Regions from separate parts of the Peribacillus sp. B2I2 genome, predicted to be linked through region 2. Evidence: riboswitches for the same ligand, from Rfam matches in the RefSeq annotation. Region 2 holds a riboswitch; the other holds the start of a gene.
What was found. A riboswitch is a leader RNA that binds a small molecule or an ion and turns the genes downstream of it on or off. The one in region 2 is predicted to bind glycine.
Positions count from the first base shown of each region.

Region 1: another riboswitch for glycine. It lies ahead of ABIE66_RS03285 (hypothetical protein); the one in region 2 lies ahead of gcvT (glycine cleavage system aminomethyltransferase GcvT).

Region 1 covers NZ_JBGCCB010000001.1:658,406-666,491, forward strand. Annotated here, with positions in the region: gene ABIE66_RS03280 (amino acid permease) at 1-1,176, opposite strand, end outside; gene ABIE66_RS03285 (hypothetical protein) at 1,169-1,384, opposite strand; glycine riboswitch at 1,386-1,464, opposite strand; gene ABIE66_RS03290 (amino acid permease) at 1,994-3,382, shown strand; gene ltrA (group II intron reverse transcriptase/maturase) at 4,005-5,267, shown strand; gene ABIE66_RS03300 (BBE domain-containing protein) at 5,236-5,730, shown strand; gene ABIE66_RS03305 (hypothetical protein) at 5,881-6,093, opposite strand; gene ABIE66_RS03310 (hypothetical protein) at 6,418-6,594, shown strand; gene ABIE66_RS03315 (LysR family transcriptional regulator) at 6,584-7,495, shown strand; gene ABIE66_RS03320 (LLM class flavin-dependent oxidoreductase) at 7,638-8,086, shown strand, end outside.
Region 2 covers NZ_JBGCCB010000001.1:3,666,966-3,675,051, forward strand. Annotated here, with positions in the region: gene gcvPA (aminomethyl-transferring glycine dehydrogenase subunit GcvPA) at 1-1,327, opposite strand, end outside; gene gcvT (glycine cleavage system aminomethyltransferase GcvT) at 1,345-2,451, opposite strand; glycine riboswitch at 2,586-2,669, opposite strand; glycine riboswitch at 2,673-2,760, opposite strand; gene ABIE66_RS18075 (DEAD/DEAH box helicase) at 3,135-4,823, shown strand; gene ABIE66_RS18080 (YqhG family protein) at 4,801-5,598, shown strand; gene ABIE66_RS18085 (YqzE family protein) at 5,644-5,829, opposite strand; gene comGG (competence type IV pilus minor pilin ComGG) at 5,957-6,343, opposite strand; gene comGF (competence type IV pilus minor pilin ComGF) at 6,336-6,815, opposite strand; gene ABIE66_RS18100 (hypothetical protein) at 6,763-7,101, opposite strand; gene comGD (competence type IV pilus minor pilin ComGD) at 7,088-7,531, opposite strand; gene comGC (competence type IV pilus major pilin ComGC) at 7,539-7,847, opposite strand; gene comGB (competence type IV pilus assembly protein ComGB) at 7,929-8,086, opposite strand, start outside.

The DNA of each region.
Region 1 (8,086 bases), 3.0 Mb from region 2:
AGTTGATGCGGCTCTTAGGTCAGGCCTTGTTTTCGAATATTTGATATGGGAGATCAAGATTATGCTCCATACCCATATGAAACAGATGGCACTGATGGTCGTCACAACGGTAAATGCCTGTTCCGGTATCAGTTTGCTTAATAATGCCCCAAGTGATACAACGATTGTTGATGTAAACAAGGCATTGCTTGGAACAGCCTGTTTATTTAATTTTTCCAGTTTAGCAGGGGCTTCGCCACTCCTGCTTAACGTATAGAGTATTCGGCTTGTTGAAAATAAACCGCTGTTGCATGCAGAAGCAGCAGATGTCAAAACGACGAAGTTGATGATCCCTGCAGCTACAGGAATGCCGATTAACGCAAAGACCTCTACAAATGGGCTGCTCGTGGAATCCAGTTGAGTCCATGGGTTGACGCAGAGAATGACGAATATGGCACCCACATAGAAAAGTAAAATCCGGACAGGGATTTTATTAATGGCAGACGGAATGTTCTTTCTCGGGTTCGCCGTTTCTGCTGCGGAAACCCCGACCAATTCGACACCTACAAAGGAGAAGACGACCAACTGTAAAGATAACAGGAATCCGGAAATGCCATTGGGGAACATGCCTCCATGATTCCATAGGTTCGTTAGGGAAACCGTTCCGGTATTGGTATTGAAGCCGATGATCAATAAGATGATACCTACGATAATCAAGGCGATGATCGTGATTACTTTAATGATGGCAAACCAGAATTCCAATTCGCCAAATAACTTAACGGTCAATAGGTTCAATCCTAACAGGATGACCAGGCATATTAGAGCCGGAATCCATTGAGGGATATCGAACCAGTATTGTATATAGACACCGACAGCTATGATATCGGCCATTGCGGTCATGATCCAACAGAACCAATAGGTCCAACCGGTCACGAAGCCAGCCCATGGACCGACATATTCGGTTGCGAATTCAGTGAATGACGTATACCCTGCATTGGATAAGAGCAATTCGCCTAGGGCCCTCATCACAAAAAACAAAGCAATCCCTATTATCAGATAGGAGAAGATGATGGATGGACCTGCCAATTGTATGGCTTTTCCGGATCCTAAAAATAAACCGGTACCAATTGTTCCTCCTATTGCAATCAGTTGTACATGACGATTTTTTAAATCTCTTTTTAATTCTTGTTTAGCCAATTCGTACGCCCCCGTCTTTTATGGTCTTGATAGTGAATGATTTCAAACCTGCTTGGTCTTGGAGAGAGGGACGTGATTTTTCGCCCAGCTTGCATTTCCCAATGGCTTTTTTCACGAGTGTTGTTTCCGTCCAATCACAAAGTGGACAATAAAAAAAGAGATTGGATAATACCAATCTCTTAAAGGGTTCAGAATAACAATTTATCATTCGTTACTCTTCTGTCCTTTTGCCTGAGATTGTGAATCCTTCGGCGCTGCATCTTGTACAGTCTCTCCAGAAGCTGCTCCTGCTATAGTGTCATCCATAGCGTTCATCGCTTGCTTGTATGCGGTTGTGTGAAAATGTCAGTCAGTGATAATCTTCCACTGCTAAATCATTCATTATACTTATAAAATAATATTGGAATTCTATCATTTATTTTTTCGGAGGTCAACAAATTTTTGCATTTACAACACTTCTTGAAATGGTTTAAATTTTTATAAACATTCACTTGCGAAGGTTTGAATGGGCTCCAATCAGAAGTGATTGTTTCCTGCTCTTTTTGTACTATCACTATTATAAAATACTGATCATCACTTTTTTAAAATGATAATTTTTGATTGGGAATATCAACAAGATATTTTTGGCAACTGTTTATTTGAAAAATACATTTGTATTTTTACAGAATATTTACTATTATAAGATAAGAAAACAAAATTAAAGTGTTATGCAAATGATTAGGATAAAGCATTTTTAACCGCAATAATAATAGAGAGTCGATTGGTGGAAAGGATATTAATATCCTTTCCGCTAATATTGCATCTGGGGGAGTTAAACATGTCAAATAAGGAATTAAAGAGAGGGCTGGAGGCACGTCATATTCAAATGATAGCCTTGGGCGGAACCATCGGGGTTGGGTTATTCATGGGATCGGCGAGCACGATCAAATGGACTGGGCCCTCTGTAATGCTCGCTTATGCCATCGCAGGTATATTTATATTTTTCATCATGCGCTCTATGGGGGAGATGCTATATTTAGAACCGACTACAGGTTCTTTTGCAACCTTTGCGAGCAGCTATATACATCCTTTGGCTGGTTATATGACTGCTTGGAGCAATTGGTTTCAATGGGTAATCGTCGGAATGTCCGAAATCATCGCCGTTGGAATGTATATGCAGTATTGGTTCCCGGAGTTACCGGCTTGGATACCAGGTGTGGTCGCCATGATCATCTTGGGGGCGGCAAACCTCATTTCCGTAAAATCTTTCGGGGAATTTGAGTTTTGGTTTGCGCTTATAAAAATAATTACGATTGTATTGATGATCATTGCCGGTTTTGGCCTTATTTTCTTTGGCATAGGGAATGGGGGGGATGCGATTGGATTATCGAATCTTTGGGCAAATGGCGGCTTCTTTACGGGAGGTTGGACAGGATTCTTCTTTGCGCTTTCCCTTGTCGTGGCTTCCTATCAAGGCGTTGAGCTTATCGGCATCACAGCCGGAGAAGCGAAAGATCCAACAAAGACCGTAACAAAAGCGATCCAATCAATCATATGGCGCATTCTAATTTTCTATATTGGCGCTATCTTCGTCATCGTGACGGTTTATCCTTGGGATAAACTGGATGACATCGGAAGTCCATTCGTTTCAACCTTTGCTAAAATCGGTATCACTGCAGCGGCAGGCATCATTAACTTTGTCGTAATCACTGCCGCAATGTCTGGATGCAACAGTGGGATTTTCAGTGCAGGGCGTATGCTTTACACTCTAGCATTGAATGGCCAAGCTCCTAAAATCTTTGCAAAAGTATCTAAAAATGGAGTGCCGGCATATTGTACGATTGCTGTATTATTAGGATTGGGCATCGGGGTTATCCTGAATTACCTTGCACCGCCGCAATTATTCCTTTATGTGTACAGTGCGAGTGTTTTACCCGGGATGATTCCATGGTTTGTCTTACTTATCAGTGAGCTTAAATTCAGAAAGGTAAATGCTGTTGAAATGGAAAAACATCCGTTCAAAATGCCGTTGGCCCCTTACAGTAACTATGCGACAATTGCCTTTTTACTGATGGTGCTGGTTGGTATGTGGGTCAATCCGAGTACCCGGATTTCCTTGATTGTCGGGATCGTTTTCCTAGTCTTGGTCGCAGCGAGTTATTACCTGCTGAAAATGGATAAACGAACTCCATTGGATGTTAAATCCGATGATGAGATTTCTGGATAAGGTACGAAAGCATAAAGCGTTAAAATACTTTTTAAAAAGCCCTTCTCTTGATCGAGAGGGGCTTTTTTTTTTGTGCGCCCGGCATGGGTGCAATCTATAGGGTGAAAGTCCCGAACCATGAAGGCAGTAGTAGTGGTTAGCTTAATGCAAGGGTGTCCACGGTGACGTGGAATCTGAAGGAAGCAAGCGGCAAACCTCCGGTCTGAGGAACACGAACTTCATATAAGGCTAGGTATCATTGGATGAGTTTGCGAAACAAAACAAAGTCCTTACTGCCGAAGGTGGTACAGAGTAAATGAAGCAGATAGTTGGAGGGAAAGATTGCACTCTTACCCGGGGAGGTCTGATGACAGCCAAGTACACTTGGTAACCTGTCCAGTGATGGACAGCTGAATCATCAGAAGTCAGCAGAGGTCATAGTACTTGTCTACTCGAGAAGATAAGGAAGGACCGAACAGATTAAGGAGGATGAATACTAGGCGTTCGTTATCTGCGAAGAAGCAAACAATTCCTAACGGAACTTATTTGAAGGAAGAAGTGGTGAATACACGGGGAACTTCAAAAGGGTGGAGCAGATAAAGGCACAAATAGACCATTTATCCACGTAGAAAGGATATCAACGATGTTAATGGAACAGATACTAGAGAGGGAAAACTTAATACAGGCATTGAAGCGTGTAGAAAGAAATAAGGGAAGCCATGGTGTAGATGGAATGCCGGTTCAAAACCTGAGACCGCACCTCGCAACTGAATGGTACAACATGAAAACTGCCCTTTTACAGGGTACCTATCAACCGCAGCCCGTCCGTCGTATCGAAATCCCGAAACCAAACGGCGGAGTTCGGCTATTGGGTATTCCAACCGTTCTAGACCGTTTCATTCAACAAGCCATTGCCCAAATATTGACCAAGATATATGACTCAACCTTTTCGGAGAATAGCTATGGATTTCGCCCTAACAAACAAGGGCACCAGGCGGTTCGAAAGGCAAAGTCCTATATAACCGAAGGTTATACATGGGTAGTGGATATGGACTTGGAGAAGTTCTTCGATAAAGTGAATCATGACAAGCTCATGGGAATGTTAGAGCGGAAAATTGAAGATAAACGAATTCTCAAACTGATTCGTAAATTCCTTCAAGCAGGCATTATGATAGGCGGACTTTTTCATAAAAGTGAGGAGGGAACTCCGCAAGGAGGCCCGTTAAGTCCTTTATTATCTAATATAATGTTAGACGATTTAGATAAAGAACTAGAGAAACGCAATCTTCGATTCGTAAGGTATGCGGATGACAGTACTATCTTTGTGAAGACACGAAAAGCCGCCAAACGTGCAATGGGAAATATCTCAAGCTTCATTGAAAATAAACTGAAGCTAAAGGTCAACTACGAGAAGTCGAAGTATGATCGCCCTTGGAACAGAACGTTTCTCGGTTTTAGTTTCACGAAGTCAAAGAAGAACCCGAAGGTTCTACTGGCTAAACAAACGGTGAAGAGAGTAAAGAAACGAATCAGGGAAATGACCTTGAGAAAATTACCGAAACCCATGAAACTCCGAATAAATAAGTTAAAGCAATACCTTAGAGGTTGGATGGGTTATTTCGCCCTCATTGATACTCCGAACGTATTGAAGAATTTAGATTCATGGATTCGAAGAAGACTCAGGATGTGCCTATGGAAGCAATGGAAATTGCCAAGAACGAGAGTGAGGAAACTCAAAGGATTAGGCGTCCCAATTGGAAAAGCATATGAATGGGGAAATAGTAGAAAGGGTTATTGGCGCATAGCGCATAGTCCTATTCTAGACAAAACCCTTAATAATGTTTATTGGCACCACCAAGGGTTAGTAAATCTATATGAACGATATACAAAACTACGTCAGACTTAAACTGAACCGCCGTATACCGAACGGTATGTACGGTGGTGTGAGAGGTCGGAGGCTAGGCGCCTCCTCCTACTCGATTGCCTTTGTGGATCAATTGTTGGAAATCACGAGTAAAGCTGAAGAATTAACGAGTGAACCTGCGATGAATCATTTTCTGGAAAATACTCCAAATGAAAATGCAGCAATTTGGCACCAATCCATACGGGTCGCTGGTCGTGCGGACCCAAATGAAACGGCTTTTTATTATCGGGATGCCATCATCGCCCGGGAGTATCTGGCTACATGGACCAATCCAGAAGAAGAGCGGGAAAACATCCAGTGGATCAAGGAACTTAAATGCGCTTTGGCTTCATATAATTGGCCGGATACTCTCATCAAAAATTGGCCAACTGCGTACTATGGAGAAAAATTCAAACGGCTTCGAGAAGTGAAAACGAGGTATGTAAGATCCATACAATACGTTTAAGTTCCCTCAAAGCATACCCCCATTAAATAAGTGGTGTTGAAAAGGCTTGGTTGGACCAAAAACATCCGTTATAAAAAGGCCTATTCCTAAATTTGGATATAGGCCTCTTTCATCTTGTTTTGAATCAATTAATCGAGATAATACCTAAAATCACTCTGCTTGCGGAGCTTGTACTGTACTGTAAACCTGATTTACGGAAGATTGGGCTTGTGCGATTTCTTGAGCAGCTTGTTTAATGGCTTCTTGTGCCAAAGTTGGATCAGAGGAAGATTTTTCTATTGCTTGTGAAAGTAAGGTTTGCGTAAGGGTAACGTTTGCTTTTGCTTGATTTAATTGATTGATATCAATTTGTTGTTGAGGCATGTAGTTTCTCTCCTTATGTCATAATTTGAATTACTCCATTAGGATGACCTTTCTTTTCTTTTTTATAAGGAGAAAAAATATATAACGTAGACAGGAAAGACTGAAACTGCCAAGTCCATTGGGATAAACAATTTAAATAAACTATGCAAAATTTATCGCGCAATCCGGAAAAAAGATACACCCTTAGGATTGAAAAACGGGAAGAAAGAGAATGAAATTATTAGTTTTATTTACTTAGAATCCTTAAATTTTCATCTGTATAAATAGTATTATGTTCCTTGAATATCATATTGTATGAAATCGCAATAAATATATCGTGACTTGTTGGTTGTTCAGTTAATTAAATTACACTTTACTTATTGGTTTTATAAGATTAAAATCGGAGAAAGAATTATTATAAAAGATGAGCTGATTGGACAACCAAAAGCTCCTGAACGCGATAAGCGAACAGGAGCTTTTTGCGTTCATTTTGGAAAAAGGAGTTGGGGAGATGAATATTGATCATATTGAAGCTTTTATGTATGTTGTTCATTTTAATAGTTTTCATAAAGCAGCAGAGGCACTGTTTTTATCACAGCCGACGGTTTCGGCAAGAATTAAGACGCTTGAGAGTGAACTCGATTCAGAACTATTTGAGAGGCAAGGGAGAGGGATTATTTTAACGGAAAAAGGGAAAGCGTTCATTCCATTTGCGGAACAAATTATTCGTACCTTTCAACAGGGGAAAAAACAGTTGAAAACAGGAAGCGATCTGGAGGAAATAACGATAGGGGCTAATATCATTACATCACAATACTTTATTCCATTTGCTCTTCCTCTATGGAAAAAGGAAAACCCTAATTTACGCTTTAAATTTATTTCAGCAACCAATGATGCATTAATTGATAAATTGCTTCAGAAACAGGTTGATATAGCATTTATGAAGGATGTTACACATAGTGGTCTGCAAAATCACAAGACCCTTGATAATTCGATACGTTTAGTAGTGTATCCAGGACATCCATTTCAAGTTGAAACAGAGCTAACGGTGCAAGTATTAGCTATGGAGCCGTTGGTATTTTTTGAGTGTGGTGCGTTTGATTGGAACCACGTTCATAAAATTTTTGAAGTGTCTAATGTAGAGCCGCGTATTGAATTTCAGGTTGATCACTTGGAAGTGGCGAAATCGCTAATTCTTAGCAGAAGCTGTATCGGATTTTTACCGTATTTATGTATTAAAAAAGAGTTAGAACAGGGAACTTTGGTTGAAGTTGATGTGTCACATTTAATCAAGATAAAGCAGCACATCTATCTGACTCATTTAAATCACGGGATGGAAGCACCCTTACTATGGAATGACATTCTTTTATCAATTCGGAAATTTGAACAAGACCATCATCAATTACAGACACAATCTAATTGATAGAAATTTTCTATCAATACAATATTTTTTCCTATTAGTTAAACCATTGCCATTAACATGCTTTAGGTGTTAGGATAAATCAAAATTATTAAATTGTTATTATTCATATCAGTATACTTTGAATTAAAGCGGAGGAGAGAATATGAGTTATAAGCTTGGCATTTTAGACCAGAGCCCGATATTTCCAGGAACTTCAGCCTCTGATGCACTCCAGCAAACCATTAAGCTGGCGAGACATGCAGAAGAGTGGGGATATACCCGTTTCTGGGTATCAGAACATCATCATGCCGAAAAGCTAGCGGGATCTTCCCCGGAAGTATTGGTATCATATTTATTAGCCCAAACAAAATCTATTCGGGTAGGGTCCGGAGGTGTTATGCTTCAGCATTATAGTCCATATAAAGTGGCGGAAAATTTTCACGTGTTATCAAATCTTTCGCCTGGCAGAGTTGACCTTGGCATTGGAAAGGCACCGGGTGGTCTCCCCTTATCAACGAAGGCGCTACAATTTGGTACTGTTAATGATGGAAAAGATTTCGAAGAGCGGTTATCTTTTTTACGAAAAATAATTGAAAATTCGATTAATGATAA
Region 2 (8,086 bases):
ATTCCTGCGCAAGTGCATCAATTTCTTCTTTTGTTCTAAGTTCCGTTACCGCGACCAGCATATGGTCTTCCAGCTCAGGATATACCTTTCCTAAATCAAAGCCGCCGATCATCCCTTTTTCAAATAGGTTTTTATTGATTTCTGAAAACGAAGCAGGCAGTTTAATGACAAATTCATTAAACGAAGGACCGTCGAACATTACTTTTATCCCTTTTGCCTCAATAGCTTTTTTCGCATAATGCGCTTTTTGAATATTTTGCACGGCCATTTCTTTGACCCCCTTTTTCCCAAGAGCGGTCATTGCAACAGAAGCTGCCAAGGCGTTCAACGCTTGATTGGAACAAATGTTGGATGTGGCCTTATCACGGCGAATGTGCTGCTCACGAGCTTGAAGCGTCAGCACAAAACCCCTTTTTCCATTTTCATCCACTGTTTGACCGACGAGTCTGCCCGGAACTTTCCGTACAAGTTTATTCGTAACGGCAAAATATCCACAATGAGGTCCGCCGAATGCTGCTGGAATGCCGAATGGCTGAGCATCCCCCGTTACGATATCTGCACCGAGGGCACCAGGGGATGTCAAGGCTCCCAGTGCAAGCGGATTACTGGAAACGATAAACATGGACTTGACGCCATGAATGATTTCTTCCATTTCTTTCAATGGCTCGATGCGGCCAAAAAAGTTCGGATATTGCACAATCACTCCTGCAATATCATCATTCACCAACTCCCTTAAGGCCGCCATATCCGTCACACCGTCTTTATAAGGAATTTCGATCACTTCCACGCGTTGTCCTTTCGCATAGGTCTTTACGACTTCTCTTGATTCAGGATGAACCGTCCCTGAAATGAGAATCTTCTTGCGTCGTGTGTGACCTGAAGCAAGCATGGCTGCTTCAGCTAGCGCTGTCCCGCCGTCATACATGGAGGAGTTAGCCACATCCATACCCGTCAATTCACAAATCATCGTTTGATATTCAAAGATGGCCTGAAGCTCGCCCTGTGAAATTTCAGGCTGATAGGGTGTATAAGCCGTATAAAACTCAGAACGGGAAAGAACATGATCGACGATGACCGGTGCATAATGGTCATAGACACCCGCACCAAGGAAGGAAGCATAGTTTTTAAGATCCGCATTCTTGGAAGCAAGCCTTGATAATTCTTTCATTAAGGCAGGTTCCGATTTAGCGGGCTTGATATCGTATTCGCCTTGAAAACGAACACTTTCAGGGATATCATTGAAAAGTTCTTCAACAGTAGGTACACCTATCACTTCAAGCATTTCTTGTTTATCTTGCTCTGTCATGGGTAAATAACGATGTTTCATCTAATGACCATTCCCCTCTATTTACGTGGTTTTTTATAAAAAGGTGTTTGTATGATAACGGCTTTCAAACGTTTGGATCGGATTTCCACTTCGACTTCCGCATCCAGCACCGAAAATTCCTTATCGATAAGTGCCAATCCTACGTTTTTCTTCAACGTTGGTGATTGGGTACCAGTCGTGACCTCGCCAATGACTTTGTCCCCGCTGTAGACCTTATACCCATGACGTGGAATACCACGGTCAATCATTTCAATTCCCATAAGCTTGCGGGGAGCCCCTTTCTCCTTTTGTTCAGCAAGAACGGCTTTCCCGAAAAAATCTGCTTCCTTATCCACTTTTACCGCAAAACCGATCCCGGCTTCTATTGGGGTGATGTCCGCTGAAAGTTCCTGCCCATACAGTGGCAGCTTCGCTTCAAAACGCAGGGTATCACGAGCACCTAAACCAATCGGCTGAATCCCTTCTTCCTTGCCGGCATCCAGAATCGCCTTCCAAAGGGCAGGACCGTTTTCACTATCGCTATATATCTCAAAACCATCTTCACCAGTATATCCGGTACGGGATACCATCGTGGAGATACCATTTATCATGACATTTTCCTTGAACTTGAAAAATCCAATTTCACTTAAGGCAGTATTTTCTGATAGTTTTTGTAATATCTTCTCTGCAGATGGCCCTTGAAGTGCTAGCTGTGTATAGTGACTCGATACATTCGTGATTTGGACATCTTCTGGTAGATTAGCTTGCAGCCAATCGAAATCTTTTTCTGTATTCGCTGCATTGACCACGAGCAGATAGTCGTCTTCAGCCCTCTTATAAACGATGAGATCATCAACCGTCCCGCCGTTTTCATAGCACATAGCCGTATATTGGGCACCGCCCTGTTGCAGCTTTGATATATCATTAGTCAGCATCTTCTGTAAAAAGGAAAGGCTCGCAGGACCCTTAACATCAACTTCCCCCATATGGGAAACATCGAATAACCCCGCTTTTGTACGTACGGCTTCATGTTCGTCCTTTATACCCGAAAATTGGACAGGAAGTTCCCAGCCGCCAAAATCGATCGTTTTACCGCCGCATTCACGATAAACTTCAAATAGTGGTGTTCTTTTTAAATTGGTCAAAAAATGACCCCCCTCAGATTTTTTAATTTAAATGGCTTCATTATCAAAGCTTCTTGTCATTACGCATCAGATATCCTGATTCATGATGTGAAAAAAGCACAAAAAAGGACAGAGAAAGCCCGTTTGAGCTTTTTCTCTGTCCTGAAACCTGAAAGTTTACCTATATAATAGGTTTTCCCCTTTGGTGGCCGTCCCAAAATGGGCGGCGCTCTCCAGAGTTGCGTCCAATAAGAGTTCTTTTGCCTGAGAGATTCACTGCTAAGTTTGCTCCTTCGGCGCTACATCCGTAGTCTCTCCCCTTATCTTCACCCGCATATAAATGGTCTACCAATGAAAGTAAGCGAATAAGCCCCAAGCATTAGTAAAACCTTTGAGCATCATGGAATGCATTCTCTGCCAACTCTCCTAAAACTTCAGGAACCGTTTGAATGATCTCCTTCAGTATCTTGGATAAAATAGGAGCCTGTAGCGCATACTAAGAAAACGCGAACTGCAAAACCGAAATACAAAGATTCTTTATAGCGTTTGGAAATTGGAATTTTCTAAATATACTTATATCCTACCCTAAGAAACTTATCTCTGCAATATCTTTTGAAGAGAAATATTTTTCTTACTTCACATATGAAATGTTCGGGTTTTGACCTTTTATTAAGGAAATTATGATTTAAGAGGGAGTTATTTCTATGAAAATCAATATATCCTTCAATTCTGAATGGAATGACGAGTTTCTGCAAAAGATGGAAAATGACGGTCCATGGGGAAATTGGGAGCTTTATAAGTTGGCGGTTCAAATGGAGGAAAATCTCATCATCCCTGATTTTGAGGGTTTACAGGCGCCCAAGCACCTTCCGCAGTTAACCCCGCTTCCCCACCAATTGGAAGCAGCAAAGCAAGTGGTGGAAAAGATGAATGGAAAGGCCATTTTAGCTGATGAGGTAGGGCTCGGAAAAACAATTGAAGCCGGCTTGATCCTAAAAGAATATATGATTAGAGGCCTTGTAAAAAAAGTATTGATCCTTGTACCGGCTTCACTTGTAACACAATGGGCTTTTGAATTGAATACCAAGTTTCATATTCCGGCAGTCGTTCAGAGAAAAAGTTATGTTTGGGACTCCTGTGATGTGGTCATTTCATCCATTGATACAGCGAAACGCGCTCCACATCGTGATATCATTTTCAATCAGGAATATGACTTCATCATTATTGACGAAGCTCATAAACTTAAAAATAATAAGACGAAGAACTATGAATTCGTCCAAAATCTGAAAAAGAAATTTTGTTTACTCCTGACAGCTACTCCCATTCAAAATAAAGTCGAGGAAATTTTCCACCTCGTTTCGTTATTGAAACCAGGCCACTTGGGAAATGCCACACTCTTTTCGGAAAAATATAAAGGGAAAGGCCGGAACATAATTGAAGATGAACACCTTAAGGAACTGGTCAACACTGTTATGATACGAAACCGGCGGGCCGATACTGGTATTGAATGGACAAAAAGGCATGTGGAAACCATCACCATTGAATTTTCTCCAACCGAGCAGGCATTGTACGATGCCGTTTCCAAATTTAAGCCTATTTCGGATGGAACAAAAGGAAGCGCCTTTTCAGCTCTCACTCTCCAAAGGGAAGCCTGCAGCAGCAGGGAGGCAGTCTTTTATACTTTAAAAAATATGAAAGCAAAATACGACCAGCCTTCCCCTGACTTTTTGGCAAAGCTTGATGATTTATTTTCTAAAGTAAACGAAACGGTTCAGAACTCCAAAGCTGAAAAAGCTTTGGAACTGATCAAGAAAATTGATGACAAAGTGATTATCTTTACCGAATACCGAGCGACCCAGCTTTATCTGCAATGGTACCTGCAACAGAATGGGATTTCTTCAGTCCCTTTCCGAGGCGGATTTAAGCGTGGAAAGAAAGACTGGATGCGCGAATTATTCCAAAAGAAAATACAGGTATTAATCGCAACCGAAGCGGGCGGGGAAGGGATAAACCTTCAGTTTTGCCATCACTTGATTAATTTTGACCTGCCATGGAACCCCATGAGACTCGAGCAAAGAATTGGGCGGATTCACCGGCTTGGTCAGGAAGAAGATGTCATGATTTATAACTTTTCCACGAAAAATACAGTTGAAGAACATATTCTGAAGTTACTATACGAAAAAATCAATTTATTTGAAAAAGTAATTGGTGAACTGGATGATATTCTAACCAAACTGGATATTAACAACATTGAAGAATACTTAATTGATGTAGTCGGCGAGTCCAAAACAGAGGGCGAAATGAAAATCAAGATGGATAATTTTTCATCGTTAATTCAATTCGCTCAATCCATGAAGGAAGGTGAGGTTCATGCAGCAACGGGAAATTCATGATTTTTTATTAACTTACTTTAAAGCCAATGATTGTGAAATACTGGATAATACACCAACCCACCTTACCGTTCAACTGACGATTGAAATGGATAAAGAATTAATGAACAGACCCTTTTATTGGCACTATCTAGAAAAAACGGGTGGCATTCCGAACCCAGCCCAGATGACTTTCATTACCGACCCAGAACACGCTCCACCCGATTTAAAGGGAGAAATGATTCATTTTGGCTCCCCTCGCCTTCATCAAATTATTCAATCAACAAAAAATCTGGCAGGGTATACTAGACTTTTTGAGGATACTCCTCCATCAAAAGGCGGGAATAATCCATTGTTTCCTTGGCTAACCCTTAATGTGAAAATATCCTATCAATGCGATCGTAAAAAAGATACCTTTATGTCCATCGGATTGAATTTAATCTCAGGCGAGATCATGGAAAGCTTTCACCATCGGGTTTTACCGGTTAAGGTCACCCCAAAAATACCGGATTATTCCTTTACGCTTTCACCGCTCATCATGCCCAAGAGTGGATTGGCCAGACTGGATACATACATCAGAACCAGTTTCGAGGATGATGACCATTCTTGGGCGGAAGAAGCAATGCTTCGCTGGCAGAATGACTTGAATTTATTGGAGCATTTTTACAAGGATATGGACGAAAAAAGTGAGAGCTATTTTACCGAAAAAGAAGCCTTAAAAGCACAATATGAACCGAACATCCGAATATCCATCATCAATGGAGGTTTATTTTACCTTTCAGATAGGGCGTTGGGATAGGATCCTTAATAAAAAAACAGATGTCCTAATTTAAGGACATCTGTTCTATTTCTTGATATTTTTCCTTAAGAACATCGACAAAGCAAAAGGGACAATGCCAAACCAATGGGACATACCATGGTTTTTATCCTCTTTTCTATGACGTCGCTTTTCTTTTCGTTCTTTTTTGGTCAGATTAAAATATTCGACAAGCTGTTGCGTCAGATATTTAATATAAGCGTTTGTAGACATATAAAAATCACCCTAAACAAAGTATGCCCGGTTTACGCTTGTTTTATTCCTTCACTTGTTCCCTAAACACGCGAATCTATCGCTTGAACATGATTGAACCTTTATAAAAGACTGTGTATTTTACGTATTACACAGCCTGCTTTTCTATCCATTGTATCACTCGCCCCGCTTCTGTATCGTATTGAATGATGACCCTACCCCTTCGGTCATTTTTAGTCGTCGATGAAAATTCTATATAGACGTAAGGACCATCTTCCTCCGTTAAGGAATATCGCACCGTACCATTGGGGTAGAAAATTTCCCCCTGGATGATTTCCGGGACCTCTTCCCCCCACTCTGACGTCACATCCTTAACGGCAAGGTGGACAAGATGATCGGCCACAAGCGATTCTTCCACTTCTTTATAAAACATTTTATCGATGATAAATTGATCGATCATTAATATCGTGAACATGATGAAAACACTCGCTACAATCATGATCATCGGGAAAACGACTCCTTTTTGATTATTCATCGACTTTCGTCACATTTCTTAAGAAAGGATGAAATCTTCGACTGAAAGTAGTCCCTGCTTTATCCGTTATATTTAGAACAATGACACTTCCATCCTTCTCAACCTGGAATTCCGAAATGTTCTGCAAGATGACCTCATGCCCCTTACCATTCACTCTCCTTCGGACCTTATCTTCATATTGTTCAATGGATGATAATTGTTCACCTGAAAGCAAATATAATTTATTTCCCATTACATCCTGAACTTTGGAACTCCGGACCTCCTGCTTCATTTGCATGGTAAAGACCTCCCACTCTTTAGGATGCAATTTATCAATGGATCTCATCTGGGTGTGAATGATTGAAAAAAGCTGTAGGACAAAAAGGGACGTCGTCATTAAGATCATTAAAGAAAAAAGCAACTCTATCATCGTAAAACCATCATCTTTTCGCAGCATCACAAATGGTTTCAAATTTACCCGATTCATTTTCATAACGTACACACCCTTCAATCATCCCCGGGAAATCCCCATGATCCTTCCAAATCAATTCATAGGATCTTTTTTTGTTGATGATTTCCTGTCCAATTGCTTGTATCTCCCCATCCATGAAAGCCGTCAATCTTTCATATAATAAATGGTGGGCTTCTGTCCTGATTACGATATCTTTCCGATGCGTGATTAACTCGTCAATAATCGGTAAAATGGAAAGGATCAAGAAAATACAAACGAAAAATGCGGCCATTAGCTCAAGGTAGACGTAACCTTTACAATTTCTCAATCCTGAACCTCCCTTTACCTATATTGAGGACCAATTTATACTGTCCTTTTGAAGTGTCAATGATCATCGTTCCTGCTTTTGAAGCATTTCCAAACTGATTAAAATGAAAGCTGAACCCTAATGTGCCATTTAAAAACTGTATATCCTTTGGTATGCTTCTCTCTAGAACGATTCCCTCCTTATAAGACAAAATGGTATAAACCTTTTTGTTATTATCAATCTGGAGGTAAATCAGGCTCTCATGACTGATGGCATACTGCTGTGCATGGAAAAGATCTTCATGGAACCGGGAAATGAATAGCCTATTTTCCATTCCTTTAGTGAAGCTTGGATATAAATTTGGACTGATGGAAATCAGGAGTACAAAAATAACGAGGACTATAAGGGTTTCAGACAGGGTATACCCGCCATTGGAGCGCCGTGCATTCACTTTTCTCCTACTCAACGACCGTTATCTTTCCTTTGCTATCCAAACTAATATCATCCCCATTAGGACAGGATGTCTGTTTGAGATAGCCTTGGCTTTCCAATTCATTGATACTTACGGGCAGTTTAGCATTGTCGATCTCATATGCCTGAACCTGTGCTTGAGCCATCTTCACGAATGCTTCACACCCTTTAGACTGGATTGTCGATTGGTTCTTCGTGATATTGGGTATTGTAATAATCAAAAGAATGGATATTACAAGTAAAACAATGAGCATCTCAATTAGTGTAAAACCTCGTTCATTCATCACTTTCTTCATCATATCATCCTGCTCCTGAAACCATCTGAATACCAGATGGTTTCAGGAGCAATTTCACCTCCAGAATGCAAAAATCAAATTCTATATACCTTCGAGCAGAGAGAACATCGGCAGCAAAACCGCTAAATAAATGGACACGATCACAATACCTATCAGTAAAAACATAAGGGGCTGAATGATTTTCAAGACTGCATTCATTCTCTCTTCAATTTTCTCCAGTAAAAAACGACTGTAATGAA